Regions from separate parts of the Chryseobacterium hilariae genome, predicted to be linked through region 2. Evidence: riboswitches for the same ligand, from Rfam matches in the RefSeq annotation. Region 2 holds a riboswitch; each other region holds the start of a gene.
The links. Region 2 has a riboswitch for cobalamin ahead of ACMGDK_RS08005 (TonB-dependent receptor plug domain-containing protein). Riboswitches for the same ligand answer to the same signal wherever they lie in the genome.
Positions count from the first base shown of each region.

Region 1 (5,626 bases), on a different contig from region 2:
GGTTTACAGTAATCATTATCATCAGTATAGTACCGTATTTCCTTTTCTTATCTACAAAACTAAGACCTAGGGTAAAAAGAAACAGGAGCAGTGTATAAACAGCCGGATACAGATGAAAGGCTTCTGAGAACCTGCCTTCAAATACCAAAACAATTGCTCTCTGGGCACCACATCCCAGGCATTCTATTCCCAAAAATTTCTTGCTGGGACAGGTGAGCATAAAGTCTTCAAGTTTCATTCCGGTTTTATGATGAAATTTTCGCTCTTGTATATTGGTGAGGGAAGAAGCAGTCTTCCTTCATGTCAAATGATCCCTGAACGGCAATATATGGGTTTCTTAAGATTTCTCTTGCCACAAATATGAGGTCTGCCTCTCCTTTTTCCAGGATTTCTTCGGCCTGTTCTACACTTGTAATTAATCCCACTGCTCCGGTTTTCACACCGGCTTCTTTTTTGATCTGGGATGAAAAAGGAACCTGGTAGCCATTAAATACAGGTATTTTTGCGCCATGGATATTTCCACCGCTTGAAACATCTATCAGGTCTACGGAATGTTCTTTTAAAACTTCGGCAAGCTTTACACTGTCATTGATGTCCCATCCGTTTTCGGCATATTCGGTTCCGGAAATCCTTACAAAAAGTGCTGTATTTTCATCCAGCTCTTCATTGACAGCATCAACAATTTCCAAAAGAAAACGAATCCTGTTTTCAAAGCTACCGCCATATTCATCTGTTCTGATGTTGGAAAGTGGTGACAAAAACTGATGGATAAGGTATCCGTGTGCGCCGTGAATTTCTATAATATCAAAACCTGCCTTTACAGCTCTTTTCGCTGCTTCTTTAAAGTTCTGTACCTGTTCCTTAATCTCGTTAGCAGTCAGAACATGCGGAATCCTTTCAGTAGGATGGTAAGGAATAGGACTTGGCGCTACGGTTTCCCATCCTTCTTCAACAGGGATCTGCAGGTTATTCCATGTAGAACCTTTTCTTCCGGCATGGGCAAGCTGGATCCCTATTTTACTTTCTGAACGGGAATGAACAAAATCAACAATTTTTCTAAGCTCTTCCGCCTGCTGATCATTCCAGATTCCCATACAGTGGTTGGTAATTCTTCCGCGTGGCTCTACTCCCGTAGCTTCAACCATGATAAGGCCTGTTCCGCCCTGGGATCTGCTTCCATAATGTACAAAATGGAAATCATTAGCCAATCCATTGTCGCATGAATACATACACATAGGAGACATTACCCATCTGTTTTTCAATTCTATATTTCTAAATTTTACTGGTGTGTATAACATTTTACTTTTTGATTTTCAATTTAATGATGAATAAAAAAAACATTGTCGAAGTGATGAAAAAGAAGTAAATTTGGCCCCCTTTTTAGTCTTACTAATATATGAAAAAAGACATACAGATCAGTTACGAGCATTTTAAAAACAGCAGTGAACTGAACGATATAGAAAAAACCTTATTTGAGAGAGCGATTCAGGCCCGTGAAAATGCTTATGCGCCCTATTCGAATTTCCTTGTAGGATGTGCCGTTTTACTGGAAAACGGTGAAATTTATTCCGGTAACAACCAGGAGAATGCAGCCTATCCATCGGGGTTATGTGCAGAAAGAACGACTCTTTTCTGGGTGGCAGCCAATTTTCCGGATGTCAAGGTAAAAAAGATCTTTGTCGTTGGAGGTCCTAAAGAATTTCATGAGAAAAATCCTCCGATTCCACCTTGTGGAGCCTGCCGGCAAAGTTTAATAGAATATGAAACGAAACAGAACGAAAACATCATCCTTTATTTTTCAAGCATGAATGATGAAGTGGTGAAGGTACATTCTATTAAAGACCTGCTTCCTTTCTATTTTGATTCATCGTTTTTGTAAAGGTGAAATTTTGTGAATAGGAAATTTTGGTTGATGTGAATAGTGAATTTTGCTTTGCAAGTGAATTGTTAATTTAAGAATTATTTTCAATTTTGTACTGTCATGTTCAATACTGATCATTTATACATTTATAAATTTCCTTGCGAAGCAAAATTCACTATTCACTATTCACTATTCACAATTGACCACTCACAATTGACTTTTTGTCTTTTTGTGCAATAAATTTAAAAAGTTATCTTTGCAAAAATTTTGGTTTCCAGCATTTTGGAAATAATAGGGAATTGGGTGTAACTCCCAAACTGTCCCCGCAACTGTAAATCGCAATAAGATTTCTGCAAAAAACCACTGTTTATACGGGAAGGTGCAGAAAGCGAAAGTCAGGAGACCTGCCAAAATTATAACTCAAAACGTATTACTTTCGGAGGAAAAGTAAAATAGTATGGATATAAAAAGGTCTTTATTACTGCTTTGTTCGTCTTACGGCAGCTTTCTCTTCGGACAGGAGAAAGCGGTTGACACCATTTATATTTTTGACAGCCAGATGAGCAAGGTAAAGCTTTTCCATCCGGTACGTACGATCACTCCAAAAGATCTCGAGAAAAACTCAGCTAATCTTTCTGAACTTTTACGCTTTCAGTCTTCTATTTATGTGAAAGAAAATGGCCGTGGGGCGGTTTCTTCGCCTTCATTCAGGGGAACAACAGCTCAGCAGACCGCTTTTGTGTGGAACGGAATTAATATTAATTCCAGCTTTCTAGGACAGGGAGATGTGAATAATATTCCACTTTTCGGATATGACCAGATTGATATAAAAGCTGGCGGAGGCAGTGTTGTTTATGGCAGCGGGGCTATTGGAGGAAGCATTCATTTAAATAATATTCTGGATTTCAACAGGGGCTTCAAGGGTTCTGTTTATTCGGAGGCGGGCTCTTTTGATACTTATAATAATTTTATGCAAGCTTCATTCAGCAATGATAAATTAAGCGTTAAGGTTTCGGGAAGCTATTTTACAAGCCAAAATGATTATAAAGTCCCAGAGTTTGTTGTAGGAAGCACGGGATTTTATAATGTTAACGGCAGATATTACAATACTTCAGTTAACATCGGAGCTTCTTATAAAATTGCTGATCATCAGACTATTTCATGGCAGAATCAGATGTTCGATGCGTCACAGCATTATCCTGTTTTTGAACAAATTGGAAACAGAACAAAATATAACGCGCAGACTTTGAGAAGCCTGATCGCATGGGATATCAATAAAAGTAATCTTTCAAACAGCTTAAAAGCGGCTTATACGGAAGATAATTTTCAGTATTTTTCAGATCTTAACCAGCCTAAAACAAGTGGTGCAGAGGGAAAGAACTATATTTTCAAAAATGACTTCAACTATTTCATCACTCCAAAAATCAACATTAATGTTATTGGGGAATTCCAGGTGAATAAGGGTGAAGGCTATCAAGCAGAAAAAGACAATCAATCCGGAATTGGGGTTATCAGCAGAAATGTAGGTTCTCTATCCGGCTTAATCAGATATTTTGCCACGAAGGAGCTTCGTTTTGAAGCCGGTATCAAGAAGGATTTTGTAGAGGATATCTCTTCTCCCCTTCTGTATTCTTTTTCGGGAAAATGGGATGCTTTACAATGGTACCGTATGGGAGTCAATTTTTCAAGAAATTTCAGGTATCCTTCTTTTAATGATCTTTACTGGCAGCCGGGAGGAAACCTGGATCTGCTTCCTGAAACGTCCACGAACATTGACATGAGCCATGAGTTCAGCTTAGGAGATTTTAAAATTACATTGAGTCCTTATTATATGGACATCAAAAACCTCATCAACTGGCTTCCTACACCTTACGGATACTGGGCTCCTGTGAATACGTACAGAGTTGAATCTTACGGGCTGGAATCACAGGTTAAGTGGAATAAGAAATTCGGAAAACATGCTTTAAAGCTGGATGCAGGGTACACTTATTCGAAATCTGTCAACAAGAATACTGAAATGCAGATGATGTATGTTCCGATCCATAAAGCTGTCGGAAATATCGAGTATGGCTATTCATTCTTTAAGCTATATGCACAAGGGCTTTTCAACGGTCTTACCTACACAACTACGGATGAACAAAGATCTACAGCTATTGATCCTTATTTTATTTTAAATACCGGAATTTCCGCCTCACTTTTCAAGAAATACACTTTAGGATTTAAAGTGAACAATGTTACCAATACATTTTATCAGACGGTATCTTTATATCCGATGCCTAAGAGAAATTACAGTATGTACGCAACTATTAATTTTTAACTTAAAAATATTATGAAACTGAACAAAATTCTACCTCTTCTTTTTTCTTTTACACTTCTTTTGGGCATCGTGTCCTGTAGCAGTGATAATAATGATGAGCCGGAAATATTCTATGGCAATGGTTTTTTAATCGCTAATGAAGGTACTTTCGGAAAACCTGAAGGTGACGTAACGTTTGTAAGTGCAGACCTGAACCTTAAACAGGATAATGTTTTTGCCCTTAATAATGGAGGAGCAAAATTAGGTGACGTTTTACAGATGGTTGCTTTCAATGGTGAAAATGCATATCTGTTATTGAATAATTCCAATAAGATCCAGATCGCAAACCGCTATAACTTTAAAGCGAATGGCGAGATTACCGCTGAACTTAATGCTCCCCGATATATGGCTTTTGCCAACAACAATATTTATGTAACGAATGATAAATATTTAGGAGCCAAGTATGTAAGCATCTATAAAGCTTCAGACCGTTCTTTCATCAAAAAAATCACTTTCACAGATGCTGCTGAAAGAATTGTAGAAGCGGGAAACAATATTTTTGTTCAGAATGCTTCATTTGGTTTTGGAAATAAGATTACTTATATCAATACTTCTACTAACGATGTTCAGTCTACGATCACGCTGCCAGCAGGAAACATCAACAAGATCATTTCAAGCAACCAAAATGTGTATGCTATTGCTGCAGGAACTGCTGATTCTTATATTTACCAGATCTCAAGCACAGGAAGCATTACAAAAACAACTACTTTAACAGGTATTGCCAATGCTACGAACCTTGAAATTGCCAATGGTAAGTTTTATTTCACTTCAGGGAAAAACGTTTACAAGATGGATATGAGCGCTGCAACAGCACCTACATCGCCGCTGTTTACTGTAGCGAACAGTGTTGATGCGTATTCTGCTTTATATGGTTTCAGTGTGATCAATGACAAAATTTTCACTTCGGATTCCAATGGATTTACCCAGGCCAGCAAAATTGTAGTTTATAATACTTCTGGAGCTATCATCAGATCGTTCACAACGGGTATAGGCTCAAACTCAGTCTATGCAAACTAAGACATTAATACTTCGGTATTATTTATAAATTTTATTTTTTTTCATCATTTGTGTTTTTTTTCAGGCCGCTTCGGAGAAGCGGCCTGATTTTGTTTTTACTGATTATAAAAGGCTTCGGCGGGACTTTGTCCCGCCGAAGCCTTTTATATATTTTAAGTTTTAATTATACTTCAATCCCAGCTTCTCCGCTTCTGCAATGACAAACTTTTCAGCTTCTTCCTTGTCATTGGGAATCTCACCTTCCAGAATGGCTTCTTTTACTTTTTCTTTGAGAATTCCGATCTCTTTTCCTGGTTTCAGATCAAACATCTGCATGATCTCTTCTCCTGTGATCGGCGGCTGGAAATTACGCACCTGATCTTTTTCCTCCACTTCTTTGATCTTCACTGCTA
Region 1 covers NZ_JBLFFJ010000003.1:288,895-294,520, forward strand. The annotation lists gene ACMGDK_RS10825 (DUF2752 domain-containing protein) at 1-238, opposite strand, end outside; gene namA (NADPH dehydrogenase NamA) at 246-1,298, opposite strand; gene ACMGDK_RS10835 (cytidine deaminase) at 1,397-1,879, shown strand; cobalamin riboswitch at 2,113-2,287, shown strand; gene ACMGDK_RS10840 (TonB-dependent receptor plug domain-containing protein) at 2,319-4,178, shown strand; gene ACMGDK_RS10845 (DUF5074 domain-containing protein) at 4,191-5,234, shown strand; gene ACMGDK_RS10850 (CCA tRNA nucleotidyltransferase) at 5,394-5,626, opposite strand, start outside.
Region 1: linked by a shared signal. The riboswitch ahead of ACMGDK_RS10840 (TonB-dependent receptor plug domain-containing protein) and the one ahead of ACMGDK_RS08005 (TonB-dependent receptor plug domain-containing protein) in region 2 are both predicted to bind cobalamin.

Region 2 (5,626 bases):
AAAAGAGTAAAAGCCAGCAGGCAAAAGTTGAGTTTTTTCATAATGTAAAGCTTACAATAAGTTTAAAATTTCTTCCGGGCATCGGATAATTCCTGACCACATCATAGTATTGATTAAGGACATTATTGACTTCAAAACCGGCTTTAATCTGATGAGAATGCCAGTTGAATTTTTTCTGAACGGATAAATCATGGGTGTACCATGGCTGAAGATAATTGGCTTTGATATTATTCAGCTGGGCATCATAGCGCTCTCCGGTGTACATAAAACTGTAATTGAAACTCCAGTCTTTATAGTCTGCCATCATGGTAAAGGTCAATGCATGCCAGGGCACATAGGAGATCTGGTCCCCGTAATAATCGTCACTTTTATCAGTATAGTCTCCAGCACGCTGATAGGTATAGCTTACCAAAGGTTTCAGTTTCAATTTATTAATATCAAATTCAGCCTGAACATTCACGTCTGCCCCGATGATTTTCACTTCACCCAGGTTCACCATCATCCACCTGAAAAGATTGGTAGTAGGAACGGCGATAATCTTGTTTTCTACTTCATTATAATAGCCATCCACTTTCACATAGATTCCTTTAAAAACTTTATGGTCATAGAGTTTCTGATAGGTAAAACCGGCATCGTACTGATTTGTATATTCCGGTTTCAGCATAACATTCCCGATCATCGTGTAGTATAGATCATTGAAAGTAGGCATCCTGAACACTCTTTTGTAGAAAGTCCGTATGGTAAGATCTTTGGATTCAAAAGGCTGATAGCTCAGGAAAGCGGAAGGAGTCCATTCGGTTTTATCGGGAGATTTTGCATTCATTTTCACTTCTTCATGCACAAAAGTTCCCAGAACATTTCCCAAAAATTTAAACCGGTTCCACTGATAGGTTGTGGCCAAAGAAACGAGCGAAGTATATCGTGTAGGATATGAAAAATCCCTTAGGCTGGCATCCAGATTATTATACTGAAAGTCAAAGCTTGCACTTACATCCCAGTTTTGATTAATAGAATACATATTGGAACTGGAAAAATAAAGTTCTCTCTGAACATACGAATTATCTATCGGCAGAACGGTTGTTGCCACATTCGCCGTATCTAAAAACCGGGTGTAGTCATAGGCAAATTTAGCTTTGAACTGTGTTTCGAATTTTGGAAACAGCTTTTTACGGAAACTGGCCTGGACAAAATAATTTTCATCCAGCATCTGCTGACCTTTAGGCGTGAAATTATTATTAACAATAGCCGTAGGAACTCCACGATCGGAAATATAGCCGTATCCGCGTACACTCCAGCTTCCATCATTAATGGCTCCGTTTAAGGCACCTTCAAAACGTTTCGCCCGGATGTAGGAATCATATCTTCTTGCAATGGTATCATTGGCAACAGATCCGTCAGAATTTTTCTTTTCGTATTTATACTTATACAATCCATCGCTTTGTACAAATTCCGAGCTGAAACTTGCCGAAATTCTCTCTGAAAGCTTCTGTTCCACACGGAAGGAAGGGTTAAATAAACTGATGGTGCCTAATTTCAGCTTAAGCGTCAAGTTGGTCTTCTGATTCCCTTTAAAAACAGGTATTTTAGGTTGAAGATAAATAGATCCGGAAGATCCGAAATCCTTTGCAGGCTGAAAAATTTCACTTTTCTGACCGTTGTATAAAGAAATGGCTTCAAGATCATCCAATGAAAACTTTCCAAGATCCACTATTCCGTTCTGTACATTTCCCAGCTGGATGCCGTCATAGAAAACTCCCACATGCTGGCTTCCCATACTCCGGATATTCACCGTTTTCAGGCCGCCCATCCCGCCATAATCTTTGATCTGAACTCCTGAAAAATACCGTAAAGCATCGGCCACCGACTGACTGTTCAGCCTTTCAAGCTGTTCGCCGGAAAGTACCTGTGCAGGAAGAATTTCTTTAAAATCTTTTTTGTAAAGCTGGATAGGAAGAATAGTTTTCTCCCTGATTGTGTCTCCGGATTGAGAGAATATAAGTTGAGATGCCATCACAAATAATGTGATAACTCCTTTTTTAAACTGTGAAGCAGTACATTTTCTGACCATTAGCTCATTGAGAATAATGCTGACGCTAATGGATATAAGATAGCAAAGATAAAGCGCAGCTGTTACTGCACAGAATCGTTGTTGTCCTAAGCTTTATTCCACGAAAGCATCAAACGTTTATCTTCTGGCAGGTCTTCTGACTTACTCCGTTTTTGAAATCCTTCCCATTAAAAAAAACAGTGGATATACTCTTCAAAAACTTTGATGTGGAGCTTACAGCAGCGGGTCTGTCCCGGATTTTCACCAGGTTCCCTTTTAAGTGCTTTTCACAGCGCACCAGATTGCGGCAAAGATAGAAAATAACTTAATATATGCAATAACGGCATAATAAATTAATTCTCAATACGATGAAAAACAGCAGATAGATTAGAAGATGTATGAAAACCGGTGGCTTCGGGAGCCTCAGCCACCGGTTTTTAGAAATTACAATAAATTATAAAATTGATTTGTATTGTAATGAACATTCAAGAACCCTGACTTGGTGGCTGAGGGTCCGAAGCCACCATGATATTAAATTCCAAAATTGATAAAAACACTGAACCTGGATTTTGCTTCAATATCACTCCTGCCAAATTAGAATATGCAGGCAACATGACTTCACCACCCAGACTGAACTTTTTATACGAAGCCTCGAAACCGAGTTTTCCATATAAAGCACTTCCGGCTGTGTTAGGCAATGCCTCATCAAACTGTTTGTTTTGATCATAGACTTCACCCTGAAGTCCAGCCTTGGCAGAGAAAATGGTCTTTTCATTTCCTGCAAGCTGATAAAAACCTGTTGCAGCGTAATTCCACTGGTTTCCAAAACGGTAATTCTTTTTGTTTTCGGTTTTTACCGTGTAATCTGTGTTGATCAGTACAGCCAGTTTATTCTTTTGAAACTTATAGTTTAAAGCAGCCTGATAATCCCAGCTTCCCGTTCCCAGCTGAAAACTTGGATTGACGCCGGAAGCCCCTTTTTCATCAAATTTTCCCAAAGGAATTTTCACCCCTAAACCTCCGTTGAACTGATGAAAATTATCTTTGGAACTGATGATCCGGTAGATTCCCATCAAGTTCAGATCTCCGATACCATTAATGTTGATATCACCCTGCATGGTTCTCTTCTCATGAAAATGAAATGGCAGGCTGGCGTATACACTCAGCTTTTCTGTCAATGGAATTTTTCCCCAAACCTGCAGGGTATTGAAATACTGATCCTGTGTAAGATCTTTTACAAAAAGGTTTTCTTTGGCTTTATAATGCTGGACAAAATATTTGATCCCGATAAACTGCGGGTTCAGCAAAGACTCAAAACCGGAAGATCCGTTTCCTGCCGCACAGCCGCAAGCATCACAGTCATCAAATACAATACTGTTTATAGGATCTGCGATATACAGGCTGTCGTTGATTGTTTTAGCCTGAGAAACCCATGATAGTGTCAGGCTCAGTATAAAAATTATTTTTCTCATGTTCATGATGCTCATTCTGCAAATTTTGGATTAGAAATAAAGTTTTGATCGGATAAGGTTTTTAAAAAGGCGATGATCAACTGCTTTTCCTGCGCATTCATAGCAATTCCGACATGTCCGTTCTGTTTCAGCTGCGGATCCAGATTGGGATTGTCTTCCACACTATCGGAATAGAAATTAAGAACCGCGCTCAGCGTGTAAAATCTTCCGTCATGCATATACGGTGCAGTATATTCCACATTTCTGAGGCTCGGTACCCGGAATTTCATCCAGTCGTTCTGATCAAGAGTTACGCGATGACGTCCTGCATCTTTGAACTGGACATTAAAATACATCCCTGTATTCCTGAAGCTTTCATCCGTGAAAAATTCTCCGCTATGGCAGGAAGCACACTTCTGGCTAAAAAGGGCCATTCCCTGAGATTCCTCAGAGGTGAAGTTTTCTTTTCCCTGTTTAACTCTGTCGTATTTAGAATCTGCGGAAATCATGCTTATCATAAACTGTGACAAAGCCTTCAATACTCTTTCACCGGTTATGTTTTCGTCACCATAAGCTTCTATGAAAAGCTTTTTATACTTCGGATCATTTTTTAATTTAGAAATTACTTCAGGCATGGAGCTGTCCATTTCATTGGCATCCGTGATCGGAATGATCGGCTGTTCGTTCAGATTATGAATCACGCCGTCCCACATATACCTTTTCAGGAATGCCATGTTCTGAATGGGTGGTGCATTACGGATTCCAATTCTGTCATCAACACCATGGCTCACCGTATGACCATGATGCGTGAAAGCATTTTCCTGAATATGACAGAAACCACATGATATGGTGTTATTTCTGGAAAGTCTTCCTTCATAAAATAAATTTCGCCCCAGCTCTACTCCATTTTTCGTCACCGGATTGCCGGATGCATCGAAAGTCATTTCAGGAAAGTACGATGGAAACTGCAATGAATACGCCTCATCTTTTTCCAGCGGCTGCAGTACCTCATCTGAACAGGACAAACAGCTCAGAAAAGTAATGACCAGCAGCATTGTTTTTAATAAAATCCTAATCATTATGAACATGATCTACTTTAAACATCGCGGTAAGATTATTGGTAACATCCACCAAATGCTGGCTTGAACCCATCATCATATTGTTTTCTGTGGTAAGGGAAAGCGTTTTGCTTCCGCTCAGGAACTGATTAAGATCTACAAGAATGTGGATGGAAGGTCTTATCTGAGCTGTTACTCTGGCGGTTACCGGAAGATTCAACGTAATTTCCCGGTAAAGATCCGGAGTATTATTAGCCGTTACATTTCCCATGTTTCCGGTGTGATTCATAAATTCCGTATCTGCAGAAGCAATTCCATATTTTCCTTCCAGTTTTACAAAAACGTAACCGGCTGCCCATGACCACGACATTCCTTTCTGCTTGGCTTTTGTCCAGAACTCTGCCTGACCGTTTTGCCCCAACAGATAAGCCTTCTGACTGATCCCAAGTCCGAATTTTACTTTTTTGTAATTGTTTTTCGGAATTCCGTTCAGATCGAGATAAACAACTCCCGCAACGGCATCGGCCTGATCTACGATGAAAGCTCCTTTATCAGGATTATTTTCATTGTATTTGAATTCATTTCCGCTTTCGTCAATCAGCGTGATGTTACTGATGACATATTTTACTGCGGAGAAATTATGTTTCTGCCCGGCGGCTGAAGTTTGTACCGTTTGGTTGAGTACTATATTTCCCAGATTATTGAATCCGTTTTCAAATTTGATCTGAAGATTTCCGGTTGAAGTATCCTGCGGATCGTCATCATCGCTGTTTTGGCATGATGACAAAGTGAATAAACTAAAGGCAATAAAGAATAATGACAAAAATTTATAAATTTTCATTTTTGATTTTTTAAGTTGAAATTTTGAAATAGAAATGCTTTTGAATGCGTGAACATTCATTTTTTTTAACCACAAAAGTTTTTTGACACTTCAGTTATTTAAAGTGTATTGAAAACTGCATAGAAGAACAATTAAGCTTTTTAAAATCTTCGCTTTTACATACTTAACTTTAAAATAATATGTGTTGCAAATTGCTTAAGAAAATCCTTTATGTTCTTTGTGGTTGATA
Region 2 covers NZ_JBLFFJ010000002.1:248,388-254,013, forward strand. The annotation lists gene ACMGDK_RS08000 (YncE family protein) at 1-41, opposite strand, end outside; gene ACMGDK_RS08005 (TonB-dependent receptor plug domain-containing protein) at 38-2,011, opposite strand; cobalamin riboswitch at 2,178-2,364, opposite strand; gene ACMGDK_RS08010 (transporter) at 2,533-3,534, opposite strand; gene ACMGDK_RS08015 (cytochrome-c peroxidase) at 3,531-4,577, opposite strand; gene ACMGDK_RS08020 (MbnP family protein) at 4,570-5,397, opposite strand.

Region 3 (5,626 bases), on a different contig from region 2:
CTCAATGGGGTTTCTTTTGACAATCATACTGTTTTTAAGCTTTCCGATCTTGAAGATATTCGAAAAAACAAAAATACTTATCTGCAGCAACTTGAAAAACAGTATCAGGAGAAGAAAAAGAAGCTGTATGACCTTAAAGTAATTAATCTTCCGGAATGGAGAAAACTTCACCAGGAAACAATACGGTCTTTTGAAGGTGAATATCAACTCAAAAAAGAAGAACTTAAGGCTTACTCTGATCCGGCATCTCTAAAAAACAGTAAGTTTTACACTACGTGCAAAGAATATATTGATGCAGTTTCTTCTTCCGACAAACAGAAAATGTACGCCGTTTGGAAAAACTTTGTCGAAGCCAAAAGCAAGGATAATGCTGATCCACAATCAGTAATTGATAAGTTCAATGTCCAATTCAACGATCCGAAGAAAGATGATTATGCGCTGATCCAATTGATTGGTTTCGGATTCTACAACTGTGCCAACGGTAGTTTCAGACCTGATCCTAATGATGAGGGAGCACTTTATGAAAAATTTGATAAGATCTTTACTAAGCTGAAACAGGACTGTGATGAGCCGTAATTTTATTTAATGATTCAAAAATTTAATGATTTAAAAAATTAGGCAGCATTCGTTTTCGGGTGCTGTTTTACGTTTCCGTATAAGAAATTTCTGTTATTGAGCTCGAAAAAAATGATTGGCTTTTATTTCAGACAGCTGAACTGATGTGGAAGGAATTCCAAATTTAAGCAACCGGTCGATAATATGTTCAAGATGGGTACTGTCTTTCAACACACATTCAGCAATGAGGCAGTATTCTCCTGTGATTCTTTTATAGCTGATGATCTCTGGGAAATGTTTCAGGTGGTCAATAAATATTCTAAACTCATCATTTTTAAACTTCAGATGAATAATGACTTTCAAGCTGTATCCGAGAAGGCCATAATCAATATCTGCTGTAAAACTTTTAATGACACCGGTATCAGTAAGGTTCTGTACTCTTTCTTTTGTAGCCGATTGAGAAAGAGAAATTTTGCGCCCTATTTCAGCATAGCTTAGCCTGGAATTTTCAGTCAGTAACCGTAAAATTTTATGGTCAAATTCGTCTAAAACGATTTTCATTGTACTTTGAAATTAAATCAGTTGAAATCTTCAAAATTATAAAATTTAACCATGAAATCCATTTTAAAATCACATGAATTAGACAGAAATTTGACATAAAAAATATGACAACAATTGAATTTTCAGACAATGGAAATACACCATTTGAAAAGTTAATCGGGCACAATCCGGAAATACTTGCAAACTGGAATTCTCTTGAAGAGACTTTCTTTAAGAATACAGCATTAGATCCCAATTTACTCGAGCAGGTGCGAAGAACCATGGCTTTTGGCAATGGCTGTGAATACTGTATGGTAAAAGGCGGAAGACCCAATTTCAGTCAGTCAGATCTTAAAATTTCCGTAGCCGTAAGCTTCGCAGAGCTATTCTCTAAAGATCACCGTTCCATACTCAAGAGCCATTTCAGCATGTTGAGAGAATTCTTTTCCGGAAAAGAAATTTCGGAGCTCTGCACCTTTATCAGTTTTATCAGTGCTTCCCAAAAACTGGGGAAAATATTTAATCTGACTGAAGAATATCAACAAAATGCAGTAGTGAGAATGGAGCAGTTAATTTTATTTAAAGATCAAAAAATTTAATGATTTAAAGATTATAATGGCAGTATCCGCTGAGGTACTGCTTTTTATTTTCTATATACTCACTCCGTGAATATTCTTAACCTCAGCCATCACAAAAGTACTGTGTGCACTTCCGATGGAATCCAATGAGCCCAGCTTATTAAATACAAAATCCTGGTAATGTTTCATATCTCTTACCTGAACCTTAAGGAGAAAATCGAAGTCTCCTGAAATATTATAGCATTCAGCAATTTCATCAATCTGTAAAATATCTTCTACAAGCTGATTTCCTACAGAACGGTCATGGATCTTAAGCTTGATTTGGCAAAAAACTGTAAACCCGCGATTCAGTTTCTCTGCTTCCAGAACGGCTGCATAATGCTTGATATATCCTTCTTGCTCAAGTCTTTTCATCCGTTCGAAAACAGGTGAAGGTGAAAGATTGACTTCTTTTGCAATCTCTTTTACAGTCAATTTCGCATTCTTTTGCAGGATTCTAAGCAGTTGAAGATCCCTTTCATCCAGTCTTTCCACAGAATAATATTCTTTTTGAGGTTATATTTTTCAAATGTACAGAATATTTAACTTTAAAAATACAGTCAAACCAAACTATATTCCTAATTATTATAATTCAGCCAATCAATTCACTTTAATTAATACCTTTGACACAGATTTTGTTCTTTAACATACTTCATCAAACAGAAGAGGTTTTACATAACGTAGATTAATAGGGAATCGTGTGAGAATCACGAGCTGTCGCGCAACTGTAAGTAGCACACCAAAAGTTTTTATCCGGGAGATCCACTGCCAACAGCGGGAAGGATGATAAAGACCGTTACAAGCCAGGAGACCTGCCTGTTCTGAATTGACAATGCTTTCGCGGTCTGAAGCTTTAGATCATACAGATGATACTTTTGAATGTATTGGGTTTTAAATTTAATTTTTGATTTAAACGCAAAGTTTTTTTATGTTGGCTTTTTATTATATAAGGAACCCAATTTAAAACTTTGCTTCAAAAATAAACCTTTAAGCCAATTTTTCTTATTTGACAGAAAAATCACGTCCTAATTGTATCTCTTCTATTTCTAAAATTACTTTCTTCGGCGGCATTGTGAAGCATCTCTAGAGAACTTTACCCTTATTATTTAATTAAAAGTTAAAAAGAAAATGCAAACACACCTACTTGGCTATCCGCGTATTGGTAGCAACAGAGAACTCAAAAAAGTCTGCGAGCAGTATTGGTCAGGCAAAGCAACATTAAATGAGCTCCTGGAAACCGGAAAAAACATCAGCCTTCAAAATTGGAAACTTCAACAAGCTGCAAGAATTGATCTTGTTCCCTGCAACGATTTTTCTTATTATGATCAGGTTCTGGATATGACCCTGTCTGTCGGGGCCATTCCGGAGCGCTATAAAGAAATTGCCTCAAGAGCATCCAATTCTGAGCTTGATCTGTATTTTGCAATGGCAAGAGGCTATCAGAAAGACGGTCTCGACATTACCGCCATGGAAATGACAAAATGGTTTGATACGAATTACCATTACATTGTTCCTGAATTTCATAAGAACCAGCAGTTCAGGTTATTTTCCAAAAAGATCATCAGTGAATTCGTCAGTGCAAAACAAGCCGGAATTAATGCCAAGCCAGTCATCATCGGTCCTCTCACCTATCTTCTTCTGGGAAAAGAAAAAGAAGAAGGTTTTGACAAGCTTGATCTGGCTCAAAACCTGCTTCCTGTTTATCTTCAGATTTTAAAAGAACTGGAAAATCACGGTGCCGAATATATTCAGTTTGATGAGCCTTTTCTGGCATTAGATTTAAATGAAAAAGCAAAGGAAACCTATCAATTTATTTACACCGAAATCAGGAAACAGTTTCCCAATTTAAAGTTCATCGTGACCACTTATTTTGATGGATTACAAGATAATCTTTCATTAGCGGCTTCCCTTCCTGTAGATGTCCTGCATATTGATCTGGTACGTTGTCCTGAACAGCTGGATGAAGTTTTAAATGTTATTCCTCAAACATTAAGTTTATCCTTAGGTATTATAGACGGGAGAAACATCTGGAAAAATGATTTTGAAAGATCATTAGGCTTCATCGAAAAAGCAGTATATGCGATTGGTTCAGAAAGAATTTTCATAGCCCCTTCCTGTTCTCTGCTCCACTCACCTTATGACCTGGATCTTGAGACAAACGAAAAGACATTATCTCCTGAAATTAAGCAATGGATGGCTTTTGCCAAACAAAAAGTTGATGAAGTTGTAGCCTTGAAAAAGCTGGCTTCAGGAAAGGCAGATTACCAGGCTTTACAACAATATGCAGAAAATAAAAAGGCCGTTGAAACCCGCAAAACCTCAGCATTGATCCACAATCAGGATGTAAAAGACCGTGTGGATGTAACCACTGAAGATGATGCGAAAAGAAACAGCCCGTTCAGCATAAGGAAAGAGGAACAGCAGAAAATTCTACAGCTTCCTTTGTTTCCTACTACAACAATTGGCTCTTTTCCTCAGACTAAAGAGGTTAGAGCATGGAGGTCGAAGTTTAAAAAAGGTGAACTGACCGCTGAGCAATATGATGATCTTCTTAAAAAAGAGACAGAAAGAACGATCCGCTGGCAGGAAGAAATCGGCATTGATGTGCTGGTTCACGGAGAATTTGAGCGTAATGATATGGTGGAATATTTCGGGGAACAGCTTTCCGGGTTTGCTTTTACTCAAAACGGATGGGTTCAGAGCTACGGCAGCCGATGCGTAAAACCTCCGGTGATCTATGGCGATGTTCACCGTCCGCATCCGATGACGGTTTACTGGTCCCAATATGCCCAATCTTTAACTCAGAAATGGGTAAAAGGAATGCTTACAGGTCCTGTAACGATTCTTCAATGGTCTTTTGTACGTGATGACCAGCCTCGTTCTCTTACCTGTAAACAGATTGCACTGGCAATCCGTGATGAGGTGAATGATCTTGAAAAAGCAGGAATCAGAATCATACAGATCGATGAACCGGCTATCAGAGAAGGGCTTCCGCTCAGACGATCCGAATGGCAGCAATATCTTAAATGGGCTGTAGAAGCGTTCAGGATTTCATCTTCCGGTGTGGAGGATGCAACGCAGATCCATACGCATATGTGCTATTCTGAATTTAATGATATTATCCAGAATATTGCTGATATGGATGCCGATGTGATCACGATAGAATGCTCAAGAAGCCAGATGGAACTGCTGAATGCTTTTGCAGATTTCAAATATCCGAATGAGATTGGTCCGGGAGTTTACGATATCCACTCGCCAAGGGTTCCTTCAAAAGAAGAAATGGTTGAATTGCTGAAAAAAGCGCAAGCCGTTATTCCTGCACAGCAGCTTTGGGTAAACCCTGACTGTGGTTTGAAAACCCGCCATTGGGATGAGACTGAAAAGGCGTTGATTGCCATGGTAGAAGCTTCAAAAGAAGCCGCAAAAATTTTTGATAAAGAAGGAAATTTAGTTAAATAATAGGATTTGTGCAGGAGTTTTTAAGCTCCTGCTTTTTTTGTTTTGGTCAAAAAAATTATAGCATCTTTATGACTACTTTTCCTTTTGCATGGCCACTTTCTACATATTTCACTGCTTCATTAGTATTTTCGAACGAAAAAACTTTGTCGATGACAGGTTTTATTTCTCCTGCTTCTATCAATTTTGTAATTTCTGCTAATTGCTTTCCATCAGCTTTCATAAAGAGAAAAGAATAATTAATATTTTGCTTATCCGCTTTTTTTCTGATTTTACGGCTCAACAATTTTGTCACCAATTTTATATACCAAGGCAGGTTAAATTCATCTGCAAATGCAGGTGTTGGCGGACCGGAAATTGAAATGATTTTTCCTTTTGATTTCAGGATATTGAATGATTTTTCCAGGGTTTTGCTGTCCTGACTGTTCAGTACAACGTCATAATCAATCAGAATATCT
Region 3 covers NZ_JBLFFJ010000001.1:264,219-269,844, reverse strand. The annotation lists gene ACMGDK_RS01260 (hypothetical protein) at 1-576, shown strand, start outside; gene ACMGDK_RS01255 (Lrp/AsnC family transcriptional regulator) at 670-1,116, opposite strand; gene ACMGDK_RS01250 (carboxymuconolactone decarboxylase family protein) at 1,221-1,694, shown strand; gene ACMGDK_RS01245 (Lrp/AsnC family transcriptional regulator) at 1,746-2,207, opposite strand; cobalamin riboswitch at 2,362-2,546, shown strand; gene metE (5-methyltetrahydropteroyltriglutamate--homocysteine S-methyltransferase) at 2,841-5,171, shown strand; gene ACMGDK_RS01235 (NADP-dependent oxidoreductase) at 5,227-5,626, opposite strand, start outside.
Region 3: linked by a shared signal. The riboswitch ahead of metE (5-methyltetrahydropteroyltriglutamate--homocysteine S-methyltransferase) and the one ahead of ACMGDK_RS08005 (TonB-dependent receptor plug domain-containing protein) in region 2 are both predicted to bind cobalamin.